Regions from separate parts of the Jeotgalibacillus aurantiacus genome, predicted to be linked through region 1. Evidence: riboswitches for the same ligand, from Rfam matches in the RefSeq annotation. Region 1 holds a riboswitch; the other holds the start of a gene.
The links. A riboswitch is a leader RNA that binds a small molecule or an ion and turns the genes downstream of it on or off. The one in region 1 is predicted to bind thiamine pyrophosphate.
Positions count from the first base shown of each region.

Region 2: it holds a riboswitch for thiamine pyrophosphate, as region 1 does, so the genes downstream of both, H7968_RS03835 (Ykof family thiamine-binding protein) here and thiT (energy-coupled thiamine transporter ThiT) in region 1, are expected to answer to the same signal.

Region 1 covers NZ_JACNMS010000005.1:97,860-108,097, forward strand. The annotation lists gene H7968_RS14985 (bifunctional homocysteine S-methyltransferase/methylenetetrahydrofolate reductase) at 1-932, shown strand, start outside; gene metH (methionine synthase) at 910-4,347, shown strand; gene H7968_RS14995 (glycoside hydrolase family 16 protein) at 4,437-5,246, shown strand; gene H7968_RS15000 (aromatic acid exporter family protein) at 5,337-6,359, opposite strand; TPP riboswitch at 6,480-6,581, shown strand; gene thiT (energy-coupled thiamine transporter ThiT) at 6,700-7,272, shown strand; gene map (type I methionyl aminopeptidase) at 7,444-8,193, shown strand; gene H7968_RS15015 (hypothetical protein) at 8,230-8,571, opposite strand; gene H7968_RS15020 (TspO/MBR family protein) at 8,635-9,390, opposite strand; gene recQ (DNA helicase RecQ) at 9,784-10,238, opposite strand, start outside.
Region 2 covers NZ_JACNMS010000001.1:802,821-813,058, forward strand. The annotation lists gene H7968_RS03780 (ring-cleaving dioxygenase) at 1-967, opposite strand, end outside; gene H7968_RS03785 (hypothetical protein) at 1,147-1,641, shown strand; gene H7968_RS03790 (helix-hairpin-helix domain-containing protein) at 1,658-1,858, shown strand; gene hxlB (6-phospho-3-hexuloisomerase) at 2,229-2,783, opposite strand; gene hxlA (3-hexulose-6-phosphate synthase) at 2,787-3,419, opposite strand; gene H7968_RS03805 (winged helix-turn-helix transcriptional regulator) at 3,577-3,942, shown strand; gene H7968_RS03810 (hypothetical protein) at 4,050-4,211, shown strand; gene H7968_RS03815 (PH domain-containing protein) at 4,529-4,864, opposite strand; gene H7968_RS03820 (ABC transporter permease) at 4,907-5,998, opposite strand; gene H7968_RS03825 (ABC transporter ATP-binding protein) at 6,000-6,716, opposite strand; gene H7968_RS03830 (TetR/AcrR family transcriptional regulator) at 6,890-7,477, shown strand; TPP riboswitch at 7,713-7,817, shown strand; gene H7968_RS03835 (Ykof family thiamine-binding protein) at 7,899-8,477, shown strand; gene H7968_RS03840 (ECF transporter S component) at 8,482-9,054, shown strand; gene H7968_RS03845 (ABC transporter ATP-binding protein) at 9,023-10,238, shown strand, end outside.

The DNA of each region.
Region 1 (10,238 bases):
AACCATTAACGGAAATCGTTAACCGGAGAAAGTCCGTGATCGTAGAGCTTGATCCTCCAAAGAAGCTGTCCACAGATTCATTTATGGAAGGAGCGAAAGCACTGAGTGAGGCCGGTGCAGATGCGGTGACACTTGCGGATAATTCACTGGCAAGCCCTCGGGTGTCCAACGAATCACTCGGCTATCTGATCAAGCAGCAGGGTGTCCGGCCACTTGTCCATTTAACGTGCCGTGACCGTAATCTGATTGGCCTTCAATCTCACCTTATGGGACTTCATACACTCGGGTTACATGATATTCTGGCCGTTACGGGTGATCCGACAAAGGTAGGTGATTTTCCGGGGGCCGCTTCTGTCTATGATGTGTCATCATTTGAACTGATTGAAATGATTGCCCAGCTGAATAAGGGAATGTCGATGTCCGGTAAGGATCTCGGTGAAAAAGCATCCTTTACAATCGGTGCCGCCTTTAATCCGAATGTCCGGAGTGTGGAACGTGCTGTACAACGTCTGGAAAAGAAAATTGATGCTGGAGCAGACTACTTTATGAGTCAGCCGGTCTTTTCGGAAGAGAAGCTGATTGAAACATCGGAAGCCGTAAAGGATCTTGGAAAACCTGTGTATATCGGGCTGATGCCTTTAACAAGCAGCAAAAATGCAGACTTCCTGCATAATGAAGTACCTGGGATTAAATTGACGGATCAGGTCAGGGAACGGATGGCTGCTGTATCAGGAGATCGTGAAAAATCGCACCGCGAAGGGATTGCGATGACGAAATCTCTGATTGACACAGCGCTTGATTTATTTAACGGAATTTATTTAATCACGCCGTTTATGCGATATGAAATGACGGCTGAATTAACGAGATATGCCAATGAACAGGCAGCAAAACGCGCCGGGGGGAATCAGTATGTCACGAACAAACTTCACTAAACAGCTTGAAAAACGCATTCTCATTATGGACGGTGCAATGGGAACGATGCTTCAGGAAGCGAATCTGACTGCGGAGGATTTTGGAGGAGAAGCACTGGAAGGGTGTAATGAAAACCTGAACAGAACCCGTCCTGATGTTATTGAAAACATTCACGACGCTTATTTTGAAGCAGGTGCGGATATTGTTGAAACGAATACTTTCGGAAGTATGAGCGTCGTGCTTGAAGAATATGACATCCAGGCTGACGCCTATGAATTGAGCCGTCTTGGTGCTGAATTAGCCCGGAAATCCGCAGATAAATGGTCGACTGAAGAACGTCCCCGTTTTGTAGCAGGTGCAATGGGTCCAACAACAAAAACATTAAGTGTTACCGGTGGAACAACGTTTGAAAACCTTCAGGCGTCGTATGCAGAGCAGGCACGCGGACTGATTGATGGAGGCGCAGATCTTTTACTGATCGAGACAAGTCAGGACCTGTTAAACGTAAAAAGTGCTTACCTCGGTATTCAGCAGGCATTTGAAGAAACCGGAAAAGAATTACCACTGATGATTTCCGGAACCATTGAACCGATGGGGACAACACTTGCCGGACAGACGATTGATTCTTTTTATATCAGTGTTGAGCATATGAACCCGGTATCTGTCGGACTGAATTGTGCGACCGGACCGGAATTTATGCAGGACCATATCCGCTCGTTATCTGAAATCAATCAGTCTTATGTCAGCTGTTATCCAAATGCCGGACTGCCGGATGAGGAGGGTGTATATCATGAAACACCTGAAACGCTTGCACGAAAGCTGAAAGGATTTGCTGAAAAGGGCTGGCTGAATATTGTCGGCGGCTGTTGCGGGACGACACCTGCACATATTAAAGCGATTGCGGACGTCATGAAGGATTATGAACCGCGTAAGCAGAGACCTGAAAAGCATCACACCGTGTCAGGAATCGAGCCGCTTGTCTATGATGATCCATCCATGAGACCACTGATGATCGGAGAACGGACAAATGTCATTGGCTCAAGAAAGTTCAAACGCCTCATTGCGGAAAAGAAAATAGAGGAAGCATCGGAAATCGCCCGTGCCCAGGTGAAAAAAGGCGCACACGTCATCGATATCTGTCTGGCCGACCCGGATCGCGATGAAGAAGAAGATATGGAAGCCTTCATGCAGGAGGTTGTCAAAAAAGTGAAGGTACCTTTAGTCATTGATTCTACAGACGAAAAGGTAATTGAAAAAGCACTTCGGTATTCTCAAGGTAAATCGATAATTAACTCGATTAATTTAGAGGATGGGCTTGAACGTTTTGATGCAGTTGTACCACTTGCGAAAAAATATGGTGCTGCACTTGTTGTCGGAACAATTGATGAAAAAGGAATGGGTGTATCAGCGGAACGCAAGCTTGAAATCGCTAAGCGTTCATACGACATTCTGACAAAGGATTACGGTGTTCACCCGACTGATATCATTTTTGACCCGCTCGTTTTCCCGGTTGGAACAGGGGATGAACAGTATATTGGTTCAGCCAATGCAACAGTGGAAGGAATCCGTCACATAAAAGAGGCCTTCCCGCAGGTGCAAACCGTGCTCGGCATCAGTAACGTATCCTTTGGTCTACCTCCGGTTGGCCGAGAGGTGCTGAATGCCGTGTATCTGTACCACTGTACACTTGCAGGTCTGGATTATGCGATTGTCAATACAGAGAAACTGGAGCGTTTCGCTTCTATTGATCCCGCTGAGGTCAAAATGGCTGAAGAACTGTTATTCAATACGACTGATGAATCACTCGCTGAATTTACCGCCTTTTACCGTGGTAAAAAGAAAGAAACGGCTTCAGGACTTCCGGATATGCCGCTTGCGGAGAGGCTTGCCTATTATGTCGTAGAAGGTACAAAAGAAGGTTTGCTGCCGGATCTGGAGCAGGCGCTCACTGAGTACGATGAGCCGCTATCCATCATTAACGGCCCTTTGATGACAGGCATGAAAGAGGTTGGACGCTTGTTTAATGACAATCAGCTGATTGTAGCTGAGGTGTTACAGAGTGCTGAAGTCATGAAAGCAGCTGTTGCTTATCTTGAACCGCACATGGAAGCGTCTGATGATTCTTCCTCTAAAGGTAAGGTACTCCTCGCTACGGTAAAAGGGGACGTACACGACATCGGTAAAAACCTTGTAGAAATTATTTTAAGTAACAACGGTTTTGAAGTGGTTGACCTTGGCATTAAAGTAACCCCGCCGGAGCTGATCGAAGCCATCCGTCGTGAAAAGCCGGACATTGTCGGTCTGTCAGGTCTGCTCGTTAAATCAGCCCAGCAGATGGTCATTACGGCAGGAGATATGAAGCAGGAAGGCATGGAGATTCCAATTCTGGTTGGCGGAGCGGCACTCTCGCGTAAATTTGTGGATACAAAAATTTCACAAAACTATGACGGTCTTGTTTTATATGCAAAGGATGCGATGAACGGTTTGAGCCTTGCGAACCAGCTTCAGGACGAATTGGAGCGTGCCAAGCTTGTAGAAGAGCGGGAGGCGAAAAAGGGAGCCATTGCATCAGCAGCTCCTGCCCCTAAACGTGAAAGCAATGTCGGTGTACTCGAAAAGCCGGCTGTTGCCCCTGCCCCTGTTTTTGTGCCGAATGATGTGCAGCGTCATGTGATCAGCTCGTACTCTGTTTCACATGTTGAGGCTTATATCAATATGCAAATGCTGATCGGACATCATCTCGGCGTCAAAGGTAAAGTATCACGCCTTTTAGCTGAAGGAGATGAAAAAACCATCAAGGTAAAAGAAACCGTTGATCAGCTGATTCAGGAAGTGAAAAAAGAAGGATTGATTACACCGGCTGCTGTGTATCAGTTCTTTCCTGCCCAGAGTGAGGGTGATGATGTGATTATTTATCATCCAGAAGAGGGACACGAGATTGAACGTTTTACTTTCCCAAGACAGCCTAGAGCGCCATATTTATGTCTTGCTGATTATCTCCGCTCAAAAGAAAGCGGCGAGATGGATTATGTAGGATTTTTTACCGTCACAGCCGGCCGGGGAATCAGGGAGAAGGCTCAGGAGTATAAGGAGCAGGGAAGATTTCTTGAAAGTCATGCGCTTCAGGCGCTGGCTCTTGAAACAGCAGAAGGCTTTGCGGAGCTGCTTCATCAGCAGATGCGCGACCGCTGGGGCTTCCCGGATTCAGTTGATTTCACGATGCAGGAGCGCTTCAGCGCCAAGTATCAGGGACAGCGTTTCTCCTTTGGATACCCTGCCTGTCCGGAGCTTGAGGATCAGGAAAAGCTGTTTAAGCTGATCCAGCCGGAAGAGATTGGTGTCCAGCTGACTGACGGCTTCATGATGGAACCGGAGGCCAGCGTATCAGCCATTGTGTTTGCTCATCCGGATGCACGATATTTTAACGTATTATAAAAATTACGGCTGCTCTCTCAGCGGTTTCATAGACCGGGGAGCAGCTTCTAATACATTCTTTCACTATCAAATTACGGGAGGTTGACTGGATGGATCGTGATTTCCCCCGGAACTCTTTGGAAAAAAAGGGGTTCCGTTTGGTTTTTAATGATGATTTTGATCAGGTGAGTCTTGACCTGTCAAAGTGGCTGCCATTTTATTTGCCTCAATGGAGCAGCCGTGAAAACGCCAAAGCGAATTATCGTATAGAAAATAGTGAACTGAAGTTAATGATTTCAGCTAATCAGCAGCCATGGTGTCCGGAACTGGACGGCAATATTAAAGTGAGTAATCTTCAGACAGGAGTTTATTCAGGTTCACTTGGAAGTAAATTTGGACAGCATCGCTTTTCTGAACATTGCATCGTTAAAGAGGAGCAGACACCTGAGCGGTTATTCACACCACAGTATGGCTATTTTGAGATTCGGGTAAAGGGGCTAGCAACTCCTGAAAATGTCTGTGCTTTCTGGATGATTGGGTTTGAGGATCAACCTGAACGGTCTGCGGAAATCTGTCCATTTGAACTGAAAGGGTGGAATGTTAAAGAAGATACCTGCACATTGGGGTATGGAATACGTGCTTTCAGCGATCCATCGATACAGGACGAATTTTTTGAACGGGAATTTAAATATGATCCTACTAACTATCATATATACGGTTTTGACTGGTCAAAAGATGGCGTATCATTCTTTCTTGATCATCAGCTGATTCATCAATCAAAGCAATCACCGTCCTATCCGATGCAAATGATGCTGAACATATATGAAATACCACGAGAAAATTCTGATGAAACAACTGTAAAACAATACCCGTATGAATTCTCTATTGATTACATACGGGCTTATGAACGGATAAAATGAAGATTTTAATAGACCGCTCACGCAAAGGACGTGAACGGTTTTTTATATGCGGAACCCTTATGTAAGCGGTATGGTGGATTAACATTCATTTTAAAGCTCCCCAGGTTTTACACTCGGAACAGCCACAAATGATTTCCTTTTTCTCAGAAGAGCGTGGATCGATAACAGCTCAAAATAAATATAGCTCTTTGCAGGAAGCTCATCTTCATCCGTTTCACCTTTTAATGCACTTCTAAGCATAGCAAGTGCGGCAGGGTCAACTGGCTCCTGTTCATCAGAACGGATAATACGGTTGTTGAGCTGGCTGATCAATGTTCTGACGGCTTTTTTCTCCTCAATTGACCATTCCGGAATTTCATCAGTTGGAAGTGTCACGAGATTGGAAAGATGGTAGGAAAGCTGTCTTAACAAGTAAATCTTTTTTTGATACATCTGCACTTCATTCATTTCCTCACGTTTATAAGAATGATAGTGCCATTCCTGAAGCTGATAGCGGCAAAATGTCTCAGCACGGTCAAGCTGGCTTCTGAGCTGGTTCGATGCCGATTCCAGATTAAGTGCTGAAGGCTTCTGATCAAGCAGCTCATTCATGCGCTCTGTCAGGATTTTGGTTACATCTGACTGCGCGAGATATAAAAATTCAATGATCTGACTCTTATATTTAGGAGGCATTAATACGAAATTCACCAGTGTGGAGGTTAAAATACCGATCCCCGTAGTGCCAAGCCGTTTGATGAATTCTAGAAGAAAATGATCGTCTGCTCCGGGAATCATGGCAACGGCCGTTAAGGTAGCGACAAGCATACCAGCCTCAAGCTTCAGCTTATAGCAGATCCAAATTGTCAGTACGGCGGAAATGGTGTATGTAATAGCGTGGTCACAGAGTAAAAAAGTGGCAAGCATCGCAATAGATGCCCCGATGGCTGACGCCGGAAAACGGATCAGCCCTTTGCGGATCGAATCTGCGGCAGTCGGTTCAATCGTGACGATCGCTGTGATCACGGCAAAAACGACCGGAAGATTAAATAGCTGACAAATGAGTGCTGTTAAAAAAACCGCGACCCCCGTCTTGACGATTCTTCCGCCAATAAATCTTTGTTTAAGCCACTTCATGCCTCATTCACCCCTTTTTCTGCCACTTAAAGACGTGTCATAGTATAGCATAAAACTTTACATTGTGACCTTCATTTACATGACTTTTATCACGAAGTGCGATATACTGATCGCAGATGCAATTTCCACAAGGGGAGCCCTTTCGGCTGAGAGTGAACAATCTGTTCAGACCCTTCGAACCTGTAAGTTAATGCTTACGCAGGAATGTGGATGGAAACGGACCTGAGTATGGTCCCGGGTTTCTATCCCCGGGACCATACTCTTTTTATTTTACGATGAAAGTGTCTGTTGAATTCCCCTCTGTGCGAGCTGCATCGATTTCGCAAAGGAGGAAATAGGAATGGAAAGAACAAAGCTTGTGTTTTTAATGGAAGTCGCAATTTTTTCAGGAATCGCTTTGATTCTTGACCGCTTTTCTTTCTCAATCTGGCCGCAGGGAGGTTCTATCAGCTTTGTGATGGTCCCGATTATCCTGATGGCATTCAGATGGGGATTGAAAGGAGGTCTGCTTTCAGGACTGCTTGTCGGGCTGCTGCAGACATTATTCGGCGCATATATTGTGGATCCGGTCCAGTATGTGCTGGATTATCCGTTGGCATTTACCGTCATTGGACTGGCCGGTCTGTTTGCAGGAGCGATTAAACGCTCACTCGATGAAGGACAGATGAGAAAAGCGATCGTCTATATTACACTTGGCGTTTTTACTGGAGCGCTACTGCGGTTCATGTGTCACTTTTTTGCAGGATGGGTGTTCTTCGGATCAGGTGCAGAAGGCGTGCCGGCATGGCAATTTTCACTCGCATACAACGGATCCTATATGGGACCTGCTTTCATCCTGACCACTATTATTCTGGCTACACTGCTTGTCAGCGTACCAAGGGTGGCGACACAGTCACGTATGCGAAGTGCATAACATAAGATCAGAACAAGAGGGTGGACTTAGTCACACCCTCTTAGTTTTTATCTAAACTAATAGAGGAAGCAAAATATGTTCATAAAATTATCCCGATCCATCTGTTTTATCAGTGTCTGAAAGAGGAAAGGTATGATATAGTGAACCATTATAGCGCAAGGAGAGAATCGAATGATTGTTAAAAATAATCAGGAGCTTGAAGCTCTTAAAAAGATCGGTTCAATTGTCGCTGAAATCCGGGATGAAATGCGTGCAGCAACCAAACCCGGCGTGACGACAGAAGAGCTTGATCAAATAGGAAAAAACAAATTTGAACAGTACGGTGCAATCTCCGGTCCAAAAGGGGAATATAATTTTCCAGGTTACACATGCATCAGCGTAAATGATGAAGTGGCACACGGGATCCCGGGCAAACGTGTCATTCAGGACGGGGACCTTGTCAACATTGATGTATCAGGGTCACTCGACGGCTATTTCGCTGATACAGGTATCTCTTTTGTTGTTGGGGAAAACAAGGAGCTTGAAAAACTTTGTCAGACAGCAGAAGATGCTTTTACGCTTGCATTGAAAAAAGCAAAAGCAGGTTCAAAAAAGAGCCAGCTTGGCAAAACCGTTTCACGCGTAGCCCGTCAAAATGGCTACACTGTCATTACAAACCTGACAGGACACGGTGTAGGACGCTCACTGCATGAAGCGCCGGACCATATCCTGAACTACCATGATCCATGGGATAATGAGCTGCTTAAAGAAGGTACGGTACTCGCTTTTGAACCGTTTATCTCATCAGGTGCCGATTATGTCGAGGAACAGGCAGACGGCTGGACTTACAAAACACCCGACGGCAGCCTCGTTGCACAAATCGAGCACACGATTGTGATTACAAAGGATGAGCCGATTATTATTACAAAAACTGATAACTAAAAAAACAGCGGACCTTGTTGAGGTTCGCTGTTTTTCTTACTTCTTCATTTGTTCCTTCATATTGCGCCGCTGCTCCATAAAAATGGCTGCAGCCAGGATGAAAAACGATAAGGCAGTCGGCACGGAGATCCATGATGAGATGATCAGCATCACGAGTATGCCTGCACCACCCGGCGTTGGATTATTGGCAGCAATCGTATCCAGCTGTACCAAATAAAACCCTGCGATTCCAATCGCGAATAATAAAAATACCACATTTGTGATCCAGACCCACTTTAGTCCCCGCTTGCGTCCAAAGATGATGGAAATAATCATCAGAACCGGACCTACTAAAAGTGTAGCCAGAAACATGGCAAATACAAACTGTCCATCTTCCAAAACAATACCCTCATTTCATTTTCGATAAGGTTATCGTATCAGATTTGAAGGCTGTCATCCAATCTATTTAAAGCTCAGCTTACGAGTACTGTAGCCTTTGTCCTTTTTCTTTCTAAATATAAAGAGTCCAATGAAGATGACTGCTGCGAGTACATAAGCGGTAAAAACAACGACAGATGATTCGCCTTCATTTTGCACGCCAATGCCGATAAAGGCCCAGATAAAGACGAGCGGATAAATCCAGTCGCGCTCTTTATAACGGATACCGAGTGCAATCAAGGTCGCTACAATCAGCAGCAGAACGGTCCAGAAAACGGATCCGATTCCAAGTCCGCCATACCCTGCTTCATTAATCGTGTAAGCAATATTCGCCACGGTTGCCACACTGACCCATCCCATATAAACAGAGAAGGGCAGACGGTCTAGAAATGTCGGATTACTGCGCTTGATCTGTCCGTAAATCAGAATGATGGAAACGAGTAAACTGATAATTACAAGGACAGAAAGTGGAAAAAATTCATAGTGCCAAAGCAGAATCCAGGTAATATTAAACACACAGGATAAGACAAACAGTGTGCTCGTGTTTGTGTAAATGTCGCGATTGCGCTGTGATTTCAATGCGCCACGGAGCACCCAGATCGTTAACAGCGTATAAATCAGCCCCCAGATGGAGAACACATAGCCTGCTGGCGTGAAAAGTACATTCAGCCTGTTCGAAATTTCACCGGTTGTCTGGCCGTTGATTGGAATAATGTTGGCCAGCGCATTAATCGTGATGACTGCGGCAAGCGCAATCAGGTTGATCCAGAATCGTTTCATTTGATGACCTCCTCATCTGTTCCTTTATTCCCTTTTTCAATGAGGTTACCCTTCTTTCAGCAGATTGAATCGGTCGACAAAAAGATCTTGTGCAAATGGGGAAAAGGTTGTGTGGCGGGATTGTATCGTTATGGAGAGTTTATGAATCGAATGGGAATTTTATTGTACTGTTTGAACGTTTAAATGTATTGATTCAAAAGTTAATTGTATTGTTCTGCGTTGAAGGTGTGGTTTTTGTTATGTTCATAATCATAATTGTCCTTTTTCAAACTTTATATGTACTGTTTCAAAAAAGAATTGTACTGTTCACGCAACGGTCGGGCCTTCATGGAGACATACAATAAAAAACCGGCACCCCCTCATTTATCAATCGGGAATACCGGTTTAAACGATCTACACGAGCTGATTCTTCACCAGCACCATCTTGATCTGTGTATACGTCACTTCCTCAGGCAGTGACTCCTTTAACGGCTTGAGGCGGGGTTCCTCTAGCTCGCCACGTTTGGTCAGAATGAGTGATTCGAGTTCTTCATCAAACCAATCGTCAAAACGGAGTGTATGTCCTTCTTCGTATGCTTTTTGCAGATGTTTTTCAATCGTCTGACTCGTCATACCACGCATGTCAGCAATTTCTGTGATGGATTTGCCTTCTTCATACAGCTCATAGCTCAGCAGGTGACTTGGCTGATCGCTTTCCGGCAGTACTTGCGGCTCCTTGCGTTTCGCAGCAGGCACTGATGCAGGAAGGGGCGTCATTTTGTTGTTTTTCCCATTTACCTCCGTATAGCTCTTGATTGCCGAGATAAATGGTTCACCGTAAGCGTCCCGTTTCCGTTCACCGACACCTT
Region 2 (10,238 bases), on a different contig from region 1:
CAAATGTCTTCGTACTTCTGACGGTATCAATCGGGCGAACCGCGGCCTCGATTTCTCCCCGTTTCGGCTCAAGAAACGGTGGCAGGGACAGCTTTTCACCAAGCGTTTCGTATGGCTCATCTCCCATAAAGCCGGGACCGTCTGTGGCAAATTCAAAAAGAATCTGCGGCGCAACCCGCACGTATAGGGATTTAAAGAAAAAGCGGTCTACAAAACCGGATGTCGGGAAACCGAAGCCTTTCATGCGCTCATCCCAATCATCGAGCATGTCGCGATCCTCAAGGCGGAAGGCGGCATGATGGACCGTTCCGTAGCCCTGTTGTGCCTGCGGCAGGAACGTGTTGTGTTCCACGATGATTTGTGAACCGTTTCCTCCCTCCCCTGTTTCAAACAGGTGAAAAGACTTTTCCTCCGCTACTTCTTTAAACAGCAGCACTTTTTCAAGCATTTCTTTAAAATAATCGAACTGCGCTACGCGGACAAAGATCGGTCCGAGGCCTGTAATCGCATACTCCAGCGGAATCGGCCCATTTTGCCACGGTGTCCCTGACGCTACTCCCTCATTTCCTTCATCTGAAATGAGCTGATACTGCTGATCATCGAAATCAACAAACGATAAGGTCTTTTTGCCAAACTGCTCTTTTACTCCTTTATGCTTGACGCCTAGACGGTCAAAACGCTCGACCCAGTAGTCAATCGCCGCATCACTTGGTACGCGGAAGGATGTTTTTGAAATTTCGTTTGTACCATGATTCCCTTTTGGAATGCCAGGAAAATCAAAAAAGGTCATATCGGTTCCCGGACTGCCAGTATCGTCTGCAAAGAACAGGTGATACGTCTGGATATCATCCTGGTTGACCGTTTTTTTCACGAGACGCATGCCGAGTACATACGTAAAAAACTCATAGTTCTTCTCCGCACTGCTGGTGATCGCCGTCACGTGGTGGATTCCTTTTAATTCTTTAATGGACATGCTTAAAGCCCTCCTTCAAGTCAGTTTACTGTCTGCATCTAGCATCTTATGAACGGATGATTTGTGCAAGAATTCTGTTTCATGGAGTGTTCCTTATTCATTTTTTGACGAAATTCCTTCATAATAGACCAAAGTCTGAATTTAGCCCTGTGAAGAACGAAAGGAGGACAAGGATGAAGATTCCGAAGGTTGATTTTTATTTCGGCGCGCTGCTGTCTCAGCTTGTGAATAGAGGCTACACACCTGTCATGAAGGAAAGCGGTAATGACCGCCGTATCTATGCGCTTGAAAAAGATTCGGGAAGTTATCTGATTTATGCCAAGTATTCCTTTACGCCCCGTCTCAAATCGGAATCGAAAATCTGGACATTCTTCTTTTACGATACCGAGCTTGAAAAGACGCTTGGTCAGGACGGCCGTTATTTATTTGCCTTCATTTGCGGGGAGGATGACCTGAACAACTCAGAGATTCTGCTGCTGACTGAAAGTGAAGTCATTGAATGCATCCAGACGACTGATGAATCGAGTAAATGGCTGACGATTGAAATGGCGAATCGCAAGCGGACTCTGACCATTCGTGGGAATGCTCACACAAAAGGAACCCCGTCTCTTCGTATTCCGAGAAGTGCGGATCAGCGGCTCGAGGATTTACCGACGATGCTGTTTTAGATTGGAGTGAATGATCATGACAAATAAAACGCCTCTGCCCCGGGATTTGAGCCAGCCTGCAAAACGTGCTCTTGCACAAAAAGAAATTGATTCACTTGAAATCGTTGCCCACTATACCGAAAAAGAACTTCTTGCCCTGCACGGCGTTGGTCCAAAGACCATCCGCCAGCTAAAAGAAGAGATGGAGAAGCAGCAGCTTTCATTTAAGACGAATTAAAGCTTGCCTTTACGTTATATAAGATTTATTAATGAAAAAGAGCCCTCGATAGGCTCGGTTTTAAAAATCACTATGTTAAATGGATGCATGATCTGCTATCGACAGATTCATTGATGCGATCAACAAAAATTTACTTGCTATCGACATAAAACAAGAGCCTATCAACGTTAGATCCAATACTTTCAACAAATTCAGCTCTCTGATAGAATCTATCGACATAAACAATGCCCCTATCAACAGAAATAATCGTGCTATCGACATCAAAAACGACTACTCATTTGCTACGTCTCTGAAATTGAAAAAATCAACATTAATCATTTTTAGAAATCCAACCTTCAATGAAGAAAGAGCCCGTAAAAAGGCTCTTTTTTCATTCAAGATTGGCATGTTTTCCATACATTTTATTAGAATCAAGCCCACGCTGATCCATGATGCTTAAAATGACCGCATCATAAAACAGGAGAAGCGTTTGTTCGAAAAGGGACCCCATTGGCTGAATGGTCTGCTTTTCGTCCTCCTGATCCTTTTTGGCACCAGGCAATTTCACGGTTAAGTCTGCCAATGCACCGATCGTTGAATCGGGTGTAATGGTTACAGCTGCGACTATTCCGTTTAGCTTTTTCGCTTTTTGCACGACAGGAATGAGAGAGGATGTTTCACCGGAACCTGTACCGATAACAAGGAGATCTCCCTCTTCTAAATTGGCTGTGACAGTCTCCCCTACTACATAAGCGTCAATACCCATGTGCATAAGACGCATTGCAAAAGCCTTTCCCATTAATCCTGAACGGCCCGCTCCTGTTACGAATACCTTATCAGAAGCCAGGATCTGATCAGCCAGCTGTTGCACATCCTGATTGGAGATTTGTCCGGTTGACTGATTCAGTTCATCAACAATGGTTGTTACATAGTCAGCCGTTTTCATCATTTATGCTCCTTTGATCAGCCTTTGCATTTCTTTGGCCGTTGCCTTTTTATCATCCTGTCCTGTGATGCCGCCGCCAACAATGACGAGATCCGGCTGTTGCTCAATCACTTCCGGCAGCTGCTCGAGCTTAATTCCGCCTGCTACAGCTGTCTTTGTGTTTTTCACGACGCGCTTGATTGTCGCAAGATCCTTAAAGGAATCCTGTCCAACCGCCTGAAGGTCGTAGCCAGTGTGTACGCAGATGTAGTCTACGCCAAGTGCGTCCAGCTCCTTCGCACGGGTTTCAATATCTTTTACAGCAATCATATCAACCAGTATTTCTTTGCCCTGCTTTTTCGCTTCCTCAACAGCACCTCTGATCGACTCGTCCTCTGCCGCACCTAAAATTGTAATGATATCCGCTCCGGCTTCAGAAGCCTGACTCACTTCATAGCCTGCTGCATCCATAATTTTAAGGTCGGCCAGTACAGTCAGATTGGGAAATGCCGACTTGACTTCTTTTACGGCCTTAAGCCCTTCATTAATGACAACCGGTGTACCGATTTCGACCACATCAATATAGTCCTCTACTTCCTTTACCACGTCAATTGCGCCAGGAATGTCTACAAGATCTAATGCTAATTGTAATTTCATCGATAACCCGCTCCTTTTAAAATGATTGTATGATGCTGTCTTGATACAGCATGTGGGCAAGTATACAAGCCTTGTTCCCAAATTGAAAGTACGCAATCTTATGTGATATAGTGTCTAAAAGTATACTAATGGATCATACCGGGGCGGAGGAGAGCACATGCCACATTTTGAAACACGTTCATTTAACTGTGAAAAAGAATTAACACTTGCGATTATCGGTGGGAAGTGGAAGATGCTGATTTTATGGCACCTCGGAAAAGAAGGAACGAAACGATTCAGTGAGTTAAAAGAACTGATTCCGGGAATCACCCCGAGAATGCTTGTTAACCAGCTTCGGGAGCTTGAGCAGCATGGAATCGTGCATCGTGAAGTGTATGCAGTTGTTCCGCCAAAAGTGGAATATTCTTTAACTAAACACGGCAAATCACTGATGCCGATCTTAGAAGCGATGTATGCCTGGGGTAAGGATTATGTGAAGGACGTTCTTGGAGATGAAAGCCTGATTCAGTCTGACGCGAAATAAATCAGGGGCCTGTGCCGGACATTGTGGGGGAACATTCGGAGCGATTAAATAAAGCCTGCGGTGATATACTAGTGGTAATAAGCACGTGAATAGGAGTTGCATGAAAGATGATGACTTTTATTTTGATATTGTTCGTGTTTTTTGTCACCTTTTGCATTAGTGCTTTGTTTAATGTGCTGTTTAATACGATGCAGGGACGGAACTGGTTTTTTTCAGTTGTGTTCAGTTTCGTGATTGCGGTTGTGGGTGTGCTGATTTTTCAGCCGTGAAGAAGAACTCGGGGTCTTTGTACGAGTTCTTTTTTATTTGTTAAATTGATAAACCACGCCGGGACGGGCCTTGCAAACTTCCCAGTCCCTCGCCATACGTCAATATCAACTCACTACGGCGTGTTGCCTTTATCTCCGTCAGGGCCAGTCCAGTTTGTACGCCCGCCTTCACGTTTCCAAGGCCGCACGGCGAGCGTAGGAATGACCCGTCACTAGTTGTTTTTCAAAGCATTGAATACGTCTATCAATTAAACAAATCGTAAGATAATAAAAGTTTAGATTTTGACTATCATGAAAATGAACTCTATCGGTTTTATTCATTTTTGATTAATGATTTCCACCAGTTCGTCCCCATTCTCGTCCATGAGGTGTTTAAATTTTTTTGCTCCTCCGTGCAGTTTCATGTAAATGTAGGGACTGAATATCCACTTTTTCAGTGCGGCGCGCTCTATTTTTTCATGCGTGTAGCGCTCGACTAGATCATATCCTCCTACTGCGTTTGCTACAAAAATGACTTCTTTTTCCGTTACTGCCAGAATGCCCGGTCTTGCCACCCGGCTATAGATATAGGTGTCCAGGGAACATCTGATATGGGCAAGTATACGATCATTTTCAGACATTTGTTCCTGGACATGTTTTAATGTCATTTGCATCGTACCGCCTCCTATATTCCCTTTATTCCCCATCAACATCATTTAAATCTTTCTATATTTTCTCAGTGCACGAATATTAACAATGGTCAGCATGACCCCAATCAGCAATAAGATGAGTAGATTGAGATAGATATCATTGATCCCCTGACCGTAAATCATGACTGCCTTTAACGCATCTCCCCCATAATAAAGCGGCATGATTTTAGCAACAGTCTGCAGCCAGTTTTGAAGTGAATCTACCGGCAGTAATCCTGCAAAGAATATCTGTGGAATTACAACGATTGGAATGAATTGAACCATTTGCAGCTCCGAGTTTGCAAAGGTGGATAACAGCAATCCGAAGGCAAGCGCTACAAAAGCAATGAAACTGTTGATCAACAATACGTTCCAGATGCTTCCTGTATTTTGAATATCAAGTACATACGTACTATAAATCACGACAATAACTGTTTGAATGATGGCAAAGATTCCATATCCGATAATATAGCCGAAAACGATGTCAGACCGTTTAATAGGCGTGCTGAGAAGCCTTTCAAGTGTGCCGGTGGTCCGTTCGCGAAGAAGGGAGATACCTGAGATCAGGAAAACAAAGAAAAAAACGAAAAAGCCGATTAAAAAAGGACTGATCGTGTCAAAAAAAGTAGTGTCGTCATGTCCAAATGCAAATGTCTCTTCAACTTCTAAAGGAACCGGTGTCTGGTCAGGAGCAATCACCCCTGCTTCAGCAGCACGCGAGAGGACTTCTTCCACCTGGCCGGCAAAATGCTGCTGTTGCATACGTGCCACCTGTGCTTTTACTACTCCGGTTGAAGTCGTAGCGCTGGCATTGTAAGTAATGTTTAGCGTTTCATTGTCCCATACAAAATAACCGTCAAGCTCATCTGTCAATAAGCGCTCCTGAACCGATTGGTCAGAAGCATAGGAAACAATATCGATATCTGCTTCTGCAAGCTGTTCAAGCATGGAATCTGATAGGTTAACTACTCCGATTGTGGCAACCGAATCCTGATTTGTCTGAAACAGAAAGTAAATCAGTGTCAGGATAAATAATGGTGCCACCAGCATCAAAGCTAGCGTTCTGTGATCTCTGAAAATCTGTTGAACGATTCTTCCCGCAACGGCTAATACTCTCATATCAACTCACTTCTCTTTCTTTAAGGAAGATAGATTCGATTGAATTTGTTTGAAATTGCTGTTTTAATTCATCTGGAGTTCCTGCGGCCAGTACACGACCTTCGAGTAAAAGAATAAGGCGGTCGCAACGTTCTGCCTCATCCATCACATGTGTTGTCACAAGAATGGAGTTCCCCTGCTCTTTCAATAGCGTTAACTCTTCCCATATTTCTTTTCGCAGTCTTGGGTCTATGCCAACAGTCGGCTCATCAAGAACCAGTAATTCCGGTTGATGCAGTAATGTCATCGCAAGTGAAAGTCGTCTTTTCATCCCACCGGAATATTGGCTCACTTTTTTATTCAGCTCTTTTTCTAAATCAACCAATGCCATGCAGACACGAATACGCTCATTTCTGTCTTTTGCAGGTACCTTATATAGCTTTGCAAAAAACTGGAGCTGTTCCTTTGCGCTCAATTCCATATACAAAGCATCTGATTGTGCCATGTAACCTAACTGATTTAACATCAATCGATCAGGCATTCTCTTTCCCCGAACCATCACCTCACCCTCATCAGCTTTTTCCATGCCAATAATCGTTTTCACGAGCGTTGTTTTACCGGATCCCGACGGTCCAATTAGTCCAACGATTTCTCCTTCTCCCAGCGTAAAAGAAACATTTTTCAAAACAGGTGTCTTACTAAATGACTTGGATACATGAACAACCTCTACTATTTTCATCTCATCTTCACTCCTTCTTAATCAACAACTCATTGCTTATTGAACACTCTGTTGATTATAATATTAGTAAATTGGCAATTTAATTCAATGATTAATTTAGTTGTAAATGTTGATTAATCAACACTTTTTAAATAAATGTCTATTATTTCAATAAATAAAAAGGAGGCTGGACGATGAAGCAGGATTTGCGTGTTAAAAAAACAAAGAAAGCGATACATGATGCGTTAATAACACTGGTTAAAGAGAAGGATTTTTCACGGATCAGTGTTAGAGATCTTTGCGAAACGGCTGAAATTAATAGAGGAACATTCTATTTACACTACCTGGACAAGTTTGATCTGCTTGAACAACTTCAACAGGAATTACTTGATCGACTGTGGCAGATTGTAACGATCAGGTTGACTGAAAAAATGCACCAGTTGTCATCTAAGCCGGATATCCTTCTTCTATTTGCAACTGAATTGTTTACTTACGTTGATCAGGAAGCTGACACCTTTTATATGCTGCTGGTGGATGCAATCGATCCTTCTTTTCAGGAAAAAATCAAAGACCTGATCAAAAGAAATATGCTGAGACTGACTGATCACGAGACCGTTTCCACGGCTGTTCCGATTGATTACGTGATGGCGTATGTAACAAGTGCTGCAGTCGGTATTCTTCAGCACTGGCTTCAGCGTGGCAGAACTAATCCCCCTGAAGAGCTTGCCAGAATGATCGTACAAATCAACCTGAATGGACCTATGAGAATGTTAAATGCTTGAAAGATCATTGAAGTTCACTTCTTTTACTGTATTTTTAAAAGGAGAGAAATGAGTGTGTAAATAAACATGAGATTTTTATAGCTGGAAAGCACTTAGAAAAAAGATTATTTTCAACGAATAAAAAGTTAAATATTACAATTAAATTCACTTAATTATGCATATTAGCTGATTTATTCTGTTGCGCAACCCATTTTCAGGTGATATAGTGATCGTGCATAGAAAAAGTTCATACCGTTATCTGCACTGGGGGTGCTTATGTAGCTGAGATGAGAGCAATGGCTCCGATCCCTTATGACTCGATCAGGATAATACCTGCGTGAGGAAGTGTAGTGACTTCTCTTCGTATACAGCAGGAGCAGTGGCTACATCTTTCACGGATGTGGTCTTTTTTTATGCAAATGCTCAGAAGGAGGAAGTTGAAATGGAATGTGGAACAAGTAACATTGTCGGGTGCCGGTTTTCGCTGCATCCGATGACAGGTGATTTTATTTCGGTGATTAAAGGAGCGCTTGAGGCAACGGATCTTTCGGCTGTGTGGCGTCATACAGACGATGTGTCGACTGTGATTCGCGGACAGGAGCAGCACGTTTTCAACGTCATTAAAGCGATTACGCTTCATGCTGCTAAAACGGGTGCGCATGTGGCGATGAATGCGACTTTTTCAGCGGGCTGCCCCGGGGATACGGCTGGTGATGTGTATATGGAAGTTGATCCTGCTGTGAAAAATCATGACGAGACAAAGCAGTATGTGTCGTCACAGTTTGCGCTTTACCCGATGAATAACCCTGATTACATGAGTGTGATTTATAGAGAAGTAGACCGTGCGAAGGAACGCGGTGTCTTTAATGATTCCATGCATTATGCGAGCGGCATTCACGGTGATATTCACGATGTATTTGCGTTTTATGAAGAGACTTTTGGAAAGGCGCGTTCGGGTGAGCACCGTCACCTGGTCATGACGGTTTCAATGAGTATTAACAGTCCGTCGCATAAGGGCTGAGTTAATGTTAAAGTCGTGGAAATTGAAAGAAGTCGTATTGATGTCGCTATTTGCTGTTGTATTCGGGATTATTTACCTGATGTTTTTACATCTTGGAAACGTATGGGCAGCGGTGATTGGGCCCATCGCCTATGAATGGATTTTCGGGATTTGGTTTATTGTCTCGATTATTGTGATGGCGATTATTCGCAAGCCGGGTGCTGCGGTGATTCCCGAGACGATGGCTGCTGCCATTGAAGTGATGCTTGGTAATGCGGTCGGACCACGTCTGATTTTAGCCGGTGTCATTCAGGGGCTTGGGGCAGAAGCAGTTTTTGCTGCTACCGGATACAAACGCTATAACCTGGCTGTCTTTATGATGGCAGGAGCCGGAGCGGCTATATTCAGCTTTGTTTACGGCTATCTGCTTGGCGGTTTTGCAGCGCTGGCACCTGAATACGTCCTGCTCATGTTTGTGATTCGCGTGATGAGCGGTGCGATTATTGCCGGAATTGGCGGTAAATATTTAGTGGATGCCCTGCTCGCAACAGGCTCACTTCGTGGTTATGCGATTACGAAACGTGATGCGCATGCCTGATGTGATTGATTTACAGAACGTGTCGTTTCAGTTTCCTGAATCGGACAAACCCTTGTTCAGCGGGCTGGATTTTCACGTGGGACAAGGCGAAAAAGTTGTGATTACCGGACCAAGCGGCTGCGGCAAATCGTCGTTATTGTTTTTGTTGAATCGGCTTTATCCAGCGAATTGTGATGGGATTCTTTCGGGCAGCGTGACGCTGTTTGGACGAGACGCTTCAGAATATGGACCTGGTGAAATCAATCAGCGGATTGCGACTGTTTTTCAGGATCCCGACAGTCAGTTTTGCATGCCAACTGTGGAAGAAGAGCTTGCGTTTACGTTGGAAAATGCGAAGATTCCGGTTGAAGACATGGATCAGCGGATTACTGCTGTGCTTGAGGAAACCGGGTTGAGTGAATTCAGGCATGCGGTGATTCAAACCTTATCGGGCGGACAGAAACAGCGGGTCGCAACGGCCTGTGCGTGGATCATGGAGCCTGATATTCTGCTGTTGGATGAACCGCTCACGCATTTAGATCCGGTGACGGCTAAGGAATTTGTGGCGTGGCTTCGCAGGCTTCACGCCTCACGCGATCTTACCGTGGTGGCGATCGATCATCAGGTCGCATTATGGGATGGATTTTTTGATCGCAAATGGCAGATGGAAGCGCCGAAGCATGAGCGCCCTCAAGTACTTCGGCAGGTGAGAAGTCAGGCGGCCGTGAGTTTAAATGTTCATGAGCTCGCTGTCTCGCCTATCCTCTCACCTGTATCGTTTTCATTGAAAGAGGGCTCGATCGCGGTGCTTGCCGGACCGAACGGCAGTGGTAAGTCTACACTTTTAAAAGCGCTGTGCGGCTTAAAATCTACCGGGGGCAGTGTGAAACCTGACAGAATCGGTTACGTGCCGCAGTCTCCCGAATTTCTGTTTTTAACAAAAAGTGTTCATGAGGAGCTTGCCTTTGGTGGAGGTTCAAATGTGGATCACATGCTTGAACGCTTATATTTGAACGAAGTGGCGGACGCTCATCCTTTTGCAGTCAGTCATGGTCAGAAGCGGCGCGTAGCCATCGGTGCCATGTTATGTGACGGCAGACCGGTTATTGTTATGGATGAACCAACTGCCGGACAGGATGCTGCGGCCCTTCAGGAGCTTGAGTCATTGCTGATTGAAAGGGCGAACGAAGGCGTAACTTTCCTGA